Regions from separate parts of the Thioalkalivibrio sp. ALJ12 genome, predicted to be linked through region 2. Evidence: predicted binding sites of a transcription regulator. Region 2 holds the regulator's gene; the other holds the start of a gene.
The links. Region 2 encodes FNR, which switches genes on or off when oxygen is low (the NO sensors DNR and NnrR bind a similar motif). Its sites were predicted from a motif close to TTGATNTANATCAA; they were not measured.
Positions count from the first base shown of each region.

Region 1 (4,695 bases), on a different contig from region 2:
CCCGGAACCGCGCGCAGCGGCCTTCAAGCGTCACGCCCAGCACCTGCGCTCGCGTGTTACCGAGCTCTCCAGCAAGCAATACTGGGCCAGCGTCGAGCAATCCCCGGAATTCGCCGTCCTGTTCCTGCCCGGCGACCCGTTCCTCGCCGCCGCGCTGGAGCACGAACCCGGTCTGCTGGAGTACGCGCTGGAGCGCCAGGTGCTGCTGGCCACCCCGAGCACGCTGATCGCCTTGCTGCGCACGGTCGAGTACGGCTGGCAACAGGCGCAGCTCACCGAACATGCGCTGGAGATTCGCGACCTCGGCGCGGAACTCTCCCACCGTCTGGGCACCATGACCGAGCACCTGGCGCGCCTCGGCAAGGCGCTGGACCAGAGCACCGACGCCTTCAACAAGACCGTGGGCAGCCTGGAGCGCCAGGTCATGCCGAGCGCCCGACGGTTCCAGGAGCTGGGTATCCGCGCGCGCAAGAACCCGGAGGCGCCGGATACCCTGAACAATCGCGCCCGCCAGCCCGTCGACGCGAACCTCCCGGACGACAACCCGGACGGCGACACCGCTCCGGACACGGGCTCGCGGGACTGAGCCGCATGGCGGGCCGCCCCGACATCCGCGCCGCGTACCGCCACTGCCAGCGCCGTGCGGCGGAGCACTACGAGAACTTTCCGGTCGCCTCCTGGCTGTTGCCCGCGCGCCTGCGCGGGCCGGTCGCCGCGATCTACTGCTTCGCTCGCGATGCCGACGACCTCGCCGATGAGGATCAGCGCACCGTCGACGAGCGGCGGGCCGACCTGATCGCAATGCAGGAACGCGTGCAGATCCTCGAAGACCCGGCCGCGGAATCCGAACCGGAATGGATCGCGCTGGCCGATGCACGGCAGCGCTTCAGCCTGCCCGCCGCCCCGTTCGTCGATCTGGTCGACGCCTTCATCCAGGATCTGGAACAGACGCGCTATACCACCTTTGGCGAGGTCATGGAGTACTGCCGGCGCTCCGCCAACCCGGTCGGGCGGCTGATGCTGTACCTCGACGGCAACCCGACCGAGGAGATGATCGGCTACTCCGACGCGGTCTGCTCGGCCCTGCAGCTGATCAACTTCTATCAGGACCTGCACCAGGACATCACCGAGAACAACCGGATCTACCTGCCGCAGAACGAGATGGCACAGTACGGCGTCAGCGAGGAGATGATCACGGGCGGCCAGACGACCTTTCAGTTACGCAACCTGATGCAGTTCCAGTACGCACGCGCCGATCGCCTGCTGCGCGCCGGGGCACCGCTCGGCGGCATGCTGCGCGGACGCATGGGCCTGGAGATCCGCGCCATCATCAACGGCGGCGCCCGCGTACTCTGGCGCCTGCGCCAGCAGGACGACGTCTTCGCCCGCCCGCGCCTGCGCGCCCGCGACGCCTGGATCATCCTCGCCCACAGCCTGCGCCCCCGCCGCCGCAGGCGTAACACTAGCTAGACGACCTTGGAGTAGCGGCGCTGCGCTTCGCGGTTCAGGTAGGCGTCGAAGGCCATGGCGATGTTGCGGAGCAGGAGCCGGCCGCGTGGCTGGACCTCCAGGCAGTCGCTGCCGATGGTGACGAGGCCGTCGGCCTCCATCTCGGCCAGACGGTCCAGGGCATCGCCAAAGGTCTCCCGGAAGTCGATGCCGAATGCGGCCTCGATGCCGCCGAAGTCGACCCTCGAGTGACACATCAACTCGCTGATCACGGCGCGCCGCAGGCGGTCATCCGCGCTCAGCTCCAGGCCGCGGAACACGGGCAGCCGGCCGGATGCCAGCCGTTCCTGATAGGCATCGACCTCGCGCAGATTCTGGCTGTAGCTGTCCCCGACCTTGCCAATGGCGGTCGGCCCCAGTGCCACGAGGTCGTACTCCGCGCGCGTCGAGTAGCCCTGGAAGTTTCGCTGCAGTGTGCCCGCGCGCTGGGCGATCGCGAGTTCGTCATCGGGCAGCGCAAAGTGATCCATGCCGATGTACACATACCCCGCGTCGGTCAGTCGCTGGATGGTCATCTCAAGGATCGCGAGCCGCTCCGTGGCCGGCGGGAGGTCGCCGTCGCGGATCTGGCGCTGCGTCTTGAACAGCTCCGGCAGGTGCGCGTAGTTGTACACGGCCAGCCGTTCCGGGCGCAGTTCCAGCACGCGGTCCAGTGTCGCGGAGAACGTGTCGACCGTCTGCAGGGGCAGCCCGTAGATCAGGTCCAGGTTGGTGGAGGTAAAGCCTTGCTCGCGCGCCTGGCGTACCGCCTGCTCGGTGACCTCGAACGGCTGGATGCGGTTGACGGCCTTCTGCACGGCCGGATCGACATCCTGCACCCCGACACTGATGCGGTTGAAGCCCAGCGACGCCAGGAGCGGCAGGGTGCCGGGGCGCACGGCACGCGGATCAATCTCGATCGAGAATTCCCGCTCCGGACCGGTCTCCAGCGTGAAATGCCGGCCCAGGGCCTTCATGACCCGGGTCAGGTCCTCGTCGGACAGATACGTCGGCGTCCCGCCCCCGAAGTGCAGCTGGCGTACCGGCCGATCGCGATCGAACAGCCCGCCCTGCAGGGCGATCTCCTGCTCCAGCGAGTCGAGATAGCTCGTCGCGCGCCGATAATTGCCGGTAATCACCTTGTTGCAGGCACAGTAGAAACACACCGTGTCGCAGAAGGGCACGTGGACGTAGAGCGACAACGGGCGCGCTTCACCTTCGGCATTCGTCGCCCGCGCCACCCGCGCATAGGCCTGCGCGTCAAACCCCTCATGGAACTGCGGAGCCGTTGGGTAGGACGTATAACGAGGTCCGCTCACGTCATAGCGGCGCAGCACCTCGGGATCGAATACCAGACGTTGTTCCATACGACTCTCCGCAACGGGAGGGCGGGCCCTTGCGCCACCCTGACACCCCCACCCTACGCGGCCTCCAGCCGGGTACGGTTGATGTATGTCAAACGTGGCTTCGATCACCGCCGCCATCCGCATCCCGGCCCCGCTGTGCTAGCCTTGCCGTCCCAAGACGGAACCCCGATCCCGAGCGCGTATGTCCCCCGACGAATATTGCGAGGAGAAGGCCGCGAAGAGCGGCTCCAGCTTCTACTACGCATTCCGGTTCCTGGAACCCGACCGGCGCCGTGCGATCACCGCGCTGTACGCGTTCTGCCGCGAGGTGGACGACATCGTCGACGAGGTCAGCGAGGAGAGCGTGGCGCGCACCAAGCTCCAGTGGTGGCGCGAGGAGATCGAGCGTCTGTTCGACCATCAGCCGCGCCACCCGATCACCCAGGCCCTGCAACCGCATCTGGCGCCGTTCGATCTCAGCCGCGAGTATTTCGACGAGATCATCGACGGCATGCAGATGGATCTCGACTACGACAGCTATCCCGACTTCACCACACTGTCGCTGTACTGCTACCGCGCGGCCAGCGTAGTCGGGATCCTGTCCGCCCATATCTTCGGCTTCTCGGACCGGCGCACGCTGAAATACGCGCATGACCTGGGGATGGCCCTGCAGCTGACCAACATCCTGCGCGACGTCCACGAAGACGCGATGCGCGGCCGGGTCTACATCCCGCTGGACGAGCTGAAAAAGCACGGCGTAAAGCCCGAGGAATTCCAGCTTAACGTTACAGACGACCGCCACCGCGCCCTGTTCGCCGAGCAGGCCGAACGGGCCCGCCGCTACTATCAGCGCGCGGAGGAGCACCTGCCCGCCGAGGACCGCTACGCCCAGCGCCCGGGCCTGATCATGGCCGCGATCTACCGCACCCTGCTCGACGAGATCCAGGACGACGGCTATCGCGTGCTGGAGCACCGCGTCCGCCTGACCCCGATCCGCAAGCTGTGGATCGCCTGGCGCACCGCGCGCCGCCTGAAGCGCGACTACCGCCGCGCGGGCTGACCGGCCCGCCCCATGGCTGCCGTTCCCGCATCGCATCCGGTCGTCGTGCTCGGCGCCGGCTGGGCCGGTCTGACCGCCGCGCTGACCCTGGCCCGGGCCGGCATCGCGGTCCACCTGATCGAGGCCGCCGCCACCGCGGGCGGGCGGGCCCGCAGCCTGAACCGCGATGGCGCCTTACTGGACAACGGCCAGCACGTGCTGGTCGGCGCCTGTCACGCCACCCTGGAACAACTGCGCTCGGTCGGCACCGAACCGGACCGCGCCTTTGCGGCGCTGCCGTTCGGCCTGCGCATGCATGCACCGGGCCGCCCTCATCCGGCCTTTGCCCTGGAGCCCCGGTCGCCACGCCTGCCCGCCCTCGCCAGGGGCCTGTGGCAAAGCCTCGCGGGCACCCCGCTGCACAGGCGCCTCCCGGCCCTTTTGGGGGCGGCCTCGATCCTGCATCGGCCGCTGGACGAGGACCTCGACGTACTCGAATGGCTGCAGGCGCGGCATCAGCCGGACACGCTGATCCGCCAGCTCTGGGAACCGCTGTGCCTCGCGATCATGAACACGCCGACCCGCAGCGCCTCGGCACAGATCTTCCAGAACGTGCTGCGTCTGGCCCTCAACCACGGGCCGGACGACGCCCGGCTGCTCATCCCGACCCGGCCACTGGGATCGCTGTACCCGGAACCGGCCCTGCGCGAACTGCGCGAACGCGGCGCCACGGTCGAGACCGGGCGGCGCATTGTGGCCATCGAATCCGGGGGCACGGAGGCCCGCTACCAGCTCCGCGACCGCAACCATCGCGTCACCCAT
Region 1 is NZ_KB899539.1:145,918-150,612, reverse strand. Features, by position in the region: gene rmuC (DNA recombination protein RmuC) at 1-586, shown strand, start outside; gene hpnC (squalene synthase HpnC) at 592-1,470, shown strand; gene hemN (oxygen-independent coproporphyrinogen III oxidase) at 1,467-2,855, opposite strand; gene hpnD (presqualene diphosphate synthase HpnD) at 3,037-3,894, shown strand; gene hpnE (hydroxysqualene dehydroxylase HpnE) at 3,907-4,695, shown strand, end outside.
Region 1: hemN (oxygen-independent coproporphyrinogen III oxidase) is a predicted target of FNR. The motif match lies at 2,934-2,947, and genes of this name have one in related genera.

Region 2 (4,695 bases):
ATCCGGCTGCGCCCGGCCGCCTCGATCAGCACATGGTCCTGGCTCGGACTGGCGGCCTGGGGGGCCTCCTGCCGCTGTTGCCGCTTGCGAAACCTGCCAAACACGCGTCGTCCCTGCCCCCTCAGCGTTTCCGTGAAGTGTAGGGAAAACAGACAGGTTGCGGGTGCCCGGTCAGGAAAAAATGTTCAGGGAGCCAGGAAGTAGTCCGCAATCCCTACGCAGCACTGCGACCCCGGACTGCCGCCTCCCCCGGCGGCGTCGAAACCACCTTGGGCGCCTCGTCGGCATACAGATAGTCGCGGGTGAGCGGCACGGCATCCTGCTGTTTGGCCACCTGGATGTGGAACACCACCTGGCGCCACCAGCGGAAGGTCGCCTCGCAACTGGCCAGATAGAACTCCCACATGCGGCAGAAGCGCTCGTCGAAGTGGCCCACTGCCTCGGCACGGATGTTCTGGAACCGCCGATACCACTCGGCGAGCGTCTCCGCATAGTGCAGCCGCCAGAACTCGATATCGGTGGTATGCAGCGGGGTCGGCTCCAACGCCTCCATCACCTCGGACAGTGCCGGGGTATAACCGCCAGGGAAGATGTACTTGCTCAGCCAGGGGTTGGTGGTCCCCGGAGGCCCCTGGCGGCCAATCGTGTGCAGGACGGCCACGCCATCGTCCTTGAGCAGGTCGTTCACCCGCTGGAAGAACGTGCCGTAATTGGGCACGCCGACATGCTCGAACATGCCGACACTGACGATCCGGTCGTACTGGTCGTCGTGTTCGCGGTAGTCCTGATAGAAAAAGCGCACGCGATCGTCCAGCCCGCGGCGCTTCGCCTCGGCCTGGGCCACTCGCAGCTGCTCCCGGGACAGGGTGATTCCGTCCACCTGGACATCGGCGTTCTCGGCCAGGTGAAAGGCCAGCCCACCCCAGCCGCAGCCGATATCCAGCACCCGCTGACCGGGCTCCAGCACCAGCTTCTTGCGCAGCATCGCGCACTTGGCCTGCTGGGCCTCCTCCAGGGTCATGTCCGGGCGCTCGAAATAGGCACAGCTGTAGAACATGCCTTCGTCGAGAAAACGGCGGAACAGCCACTCGTCCACGTCGTAATGATGGGAGATGTTCTGGTAGCTGCGCGCGATACGGTTGCCCTGCTCGAGGACCGCGCGAAACATGCACACCAGCGGGTGCACACGACGCTGGAATCTGGGCGCGAAGTTGCGCATGGCCACATCCAGAAACACCCGGATGCCCTCGGGACCCGGCGACCAGAGCCCGTCCATATAGGTTTCGCCCAGCTGAAACCCGGGATCTCGCGCGATGCGCTTGAGGGCCGCCCGATCATGGACCTGCAGCGTGATCTCGGGTGCCCCCTGCCCGAAACGGCGCTCGCTCCCGTCCGGCTCGCGCAGGATCAGCGTGCCGTGGTGCATGTATTCGTTCAGCATCCGTTCGATCATTGCGTCCCTTCCCATGCGAATCGCCTGCTATATTAAACAGAGTCTAGATATCGCACTCGCTCCGCCGCAAGCCTCTGAATTGGCTGATCCCTGCCACTCCAAAAGGTTCCACACTCACAATACCGGAATTCCTCATACGGGCAACCTCTATACGGGGGCCTCACACACCTTCCCTCACCGATGGCAAAACCGCTAACCTGAGCACATGACACTGCGCCCGACCCAAGCCTGCGAACACTGCACCCTGCGCCAGCTCTGTCTGCCGATGGGGCTGCCACAAAACGAACTCTGGCAACTCGACGAGATCGTGCAGCAACGCCGTCCGATCGAAAAGGGGGCCTTGCTGTTCGGCATGGGCGAGCGCTTCGACACCCTGTTTGCCGTACGCACCGGGGCGTTGAAGACCGTTCTGATCGGCGACGACGGTACCGAGCAAATCACCGGCTTCGCCCTCGCAGGCGATCTGCTGGGGCTGGATGCGATCCACTCCAGAAAACATCCGGTCAGCGCGGTCGCCCTCGAATCCACCAGTGTCTGCGCAGTCCCGTACACCCATGTGGACGACCTCGCCGGCAGGCTTCCGACATTCCGCCAGCACATGATGAACGTGATGAGCCAGGGGCTGGCTCAGGACGAAAGCCTGCATGCCCTGCTCGGGCAGCGCACGGCGGAGCAGCGCCTGGCCACATTCCTCGTCACCCTGTCGGAGCGGCATCGTGCACGGGGCCTGTCCACCGAGCGCTTCTACCTCCCGATGTCGCGCGCCGACATCGCGAACCACCTGGGGCTGACCCAGGAGACCATCAGCCGCCTGTTCACACAGCTGCGCAACCAGGGCGTAATCAACCTGCACACCCGGGATCTCGAGATCCTCGAGCCGACGACCCTGCGCAGCACCGCCGGCGTGACCTTTACGCCCGCCGCCAGTAGTGCCTGAGGCCGCCCGGCCACACGACTTCGACTGCTTCTGGGATTTCGCCCTGCGGATATGGGCCTGCGCCCCCGCACGGAAACGCCTGCTGCACTGGCAGGACGCCCATGACGTCGATGCCATCCTCGCCCTGTTCGCCCTGTGGTACCCACGGCGAGTACACACACACGACTGGCAGGCGCTGATGCAGGCCGCCGCGCGCTGGCGCGAGCAAACCACCTCGCGCGTGCGCGCCCTGCGCCGCCGTCTCAAGCCCAACAGCCCCGATGAGCGACAACGCCAAGCCCTGTACGACGCCGTGAAAGGGCTGGAGCTGGCTTGCGAGCGCACGGCTGCGATGCGACTGTGTCAGCGCACGCAGGCGCTGGGCAATCCCGCTGCGACCCCCGATCTTGCGCGGCGTTTACACCTGCTGTTTCCCACCCTTCCCATGACCGAGATCCTGGACGGATTACCCGAACTTACACACGTCGGCTGCACATAGCAGAGGTTCGGGCTATCCTCCCGACACATTTTCTACAGGCAAGCGGCATGTCGGACGATCTGCGCAATCAGCTCCTGAAGGCCGGACTGGTGGACGAAAAACAGGTGCGCAAGGCCAAGAGCCAGAAGCACAAGGCCCAGAAGACACAACCGAAAAAGAAAAAGGGCAAGCCCGCCGACGCCGAGGCTAGCGCCGCTGCGGCTCGTCAAGCCGAGCAGGCCCAACGCTCGCGGGAGAAGAACCAGGAACGGCAGGAAAAGGCCGAACGCCGCGCGCGCCGGGCGCAGATTCGCGAGCTGGTGAACCAGCACCTGGCCCCGATCCCCACTGGCGACGCCGCGATCGACTATCACTTCCAGTTCGACGGGCAGGTCCGCCACCTGCCGGTGACCGAGGACACCCGCAAGCGCCTGGTCGACGGCCGCGCGGCGCTGGCCGGCCTGGAGCTGCACCCGAGCAAGGGGTTCCGCGTAATCCCGCGCGATATAGCGGACAAGATCCGCGAGCGGGATGCCGAATGGCCGCTGGTTATCCCGGCCGAGGAAAGCGGCGGTTCCGAGCCCGATCCCGACGACCCGTACAAGGACTACGTCGTCCCCGACGACCTCATGTGGTAACGCCTCGCTCGGGGCTCACGCCTTGCCGGCATCGCCCCCGGCCTGGGCGGTGGGGAGTTCGGCGAAATGCTCGCGCGCACGGGCAACCAGCTGGGCCGGCAGCCCGTTCTTCTCGGCAATCGTAAGACCAAAGGACACACCCGGCTCGCCAATCAGCAGCCGGTAGGTCGGGGACAGCGTCTCGGCATCGAACTGCATCGAGGCGTTCACGATGCCCGCGTGCTGGGCGGCATAGTCCTTCAGGGGCGCCAGGTGGGTATTCACAATCCCGCGCGTGCCACGCGCACGCAACTCGTCCAGCATCGCCATCGCCAGTGCCGCGCCCTCGTCGGGGTCGGTGCCCGTACCCAGCTCGTCCAGCAGGATCAGGGTCTCCGACCCCGCGTGATCAAGAATCCGCTTCAGAACCTCCACATGGCCGGCAAACGTGGACAGGTGGTGGAACAGGCTTTGATGGTCGCCGACATCGACCATCACCTGATCGAAGCGCCCGATGCGGCAGTCCTGCTCGGCCGGGATATGCAGCCCGCACCAGGCCATGGTGACCAGCAGCCCGAGCGTCTTCAGCGCGACCGTCTTGCCGCCGGTATTCGGCCCGGTGATCAGCAACAGGGGCTGCTCGCCATCCAGCCGGATCGACAGAGGCACCGGCTGCGGCCCGTTGCCCTCGGCGAACTGCAACAGCAGCAGCGGGTGGTAGGCCTCGATCAGCTCCACCCCGGCCTCCGCCTCCAACCGCGGGGCATGGGCATTCATCTGTGCGGATAGCTGCGCGGCGGCGGATGCCAGGTCGATCCAGGTCAGTGCGGTCAGCATCAGTTCCAGCGGCTCGCCATACTGGCGCACCACGTCGGTCAGCTCGCGCAGCAGGCGCTGCTGCTCGGTATTGATCTGGCTGTTGACCGTATCCAACTGGTTGTTCAGCGGCACCGCCTCGATCGGCTCGACGATCTGGTCGCGCCCGCCCATCGCGGTGCCGCGACGCACACCCTTGACCGCATTGGCCGCCTCGCCACGCAGCACCATCACCGCGCGTTCCTGGTGCCACTGCACCTTCAGCGCGTCCTCGCCCTTTTGCGCGACATCGGAGGCCGCCAGGCGCTTTTTCACCACCGCCTCGACCTCGTAGCGCAGGCGCCCACGCTGCTCGAAGGCCTCGATCAACGCGGGGCTCGCGTCCTCGCGCAGCGACCCGCCGGGGTTCAGGCAC
Region 2 is NZ_KB899538.1:1,309,690-1,314,384, reverse strand. Features, by position in the region: gene F467_RS0106280 (hypothetical protein) at 1-104, opposite strand, end outside; gene F467_RS0106275 (cyclopropane-fatty-acyl-phospholipid synthase family protein) at 215-1,453, opposite strand; gene fnr (fumarate/nitrate reduction transcriptional regulator Fnr) at 1,659-2,390, shown strand; gene F467_RS0106265 (TIGR02444 family protein) at 2,383-2,868, shown strand; gene F467_RS0106260 (DUF2058 domain-containing protein) at 2,916-3,485, shown strand; gene F467_RS0106255 (DNA mismatch repair protein MutS) at 3,501-4,695, opposite strand, start outside.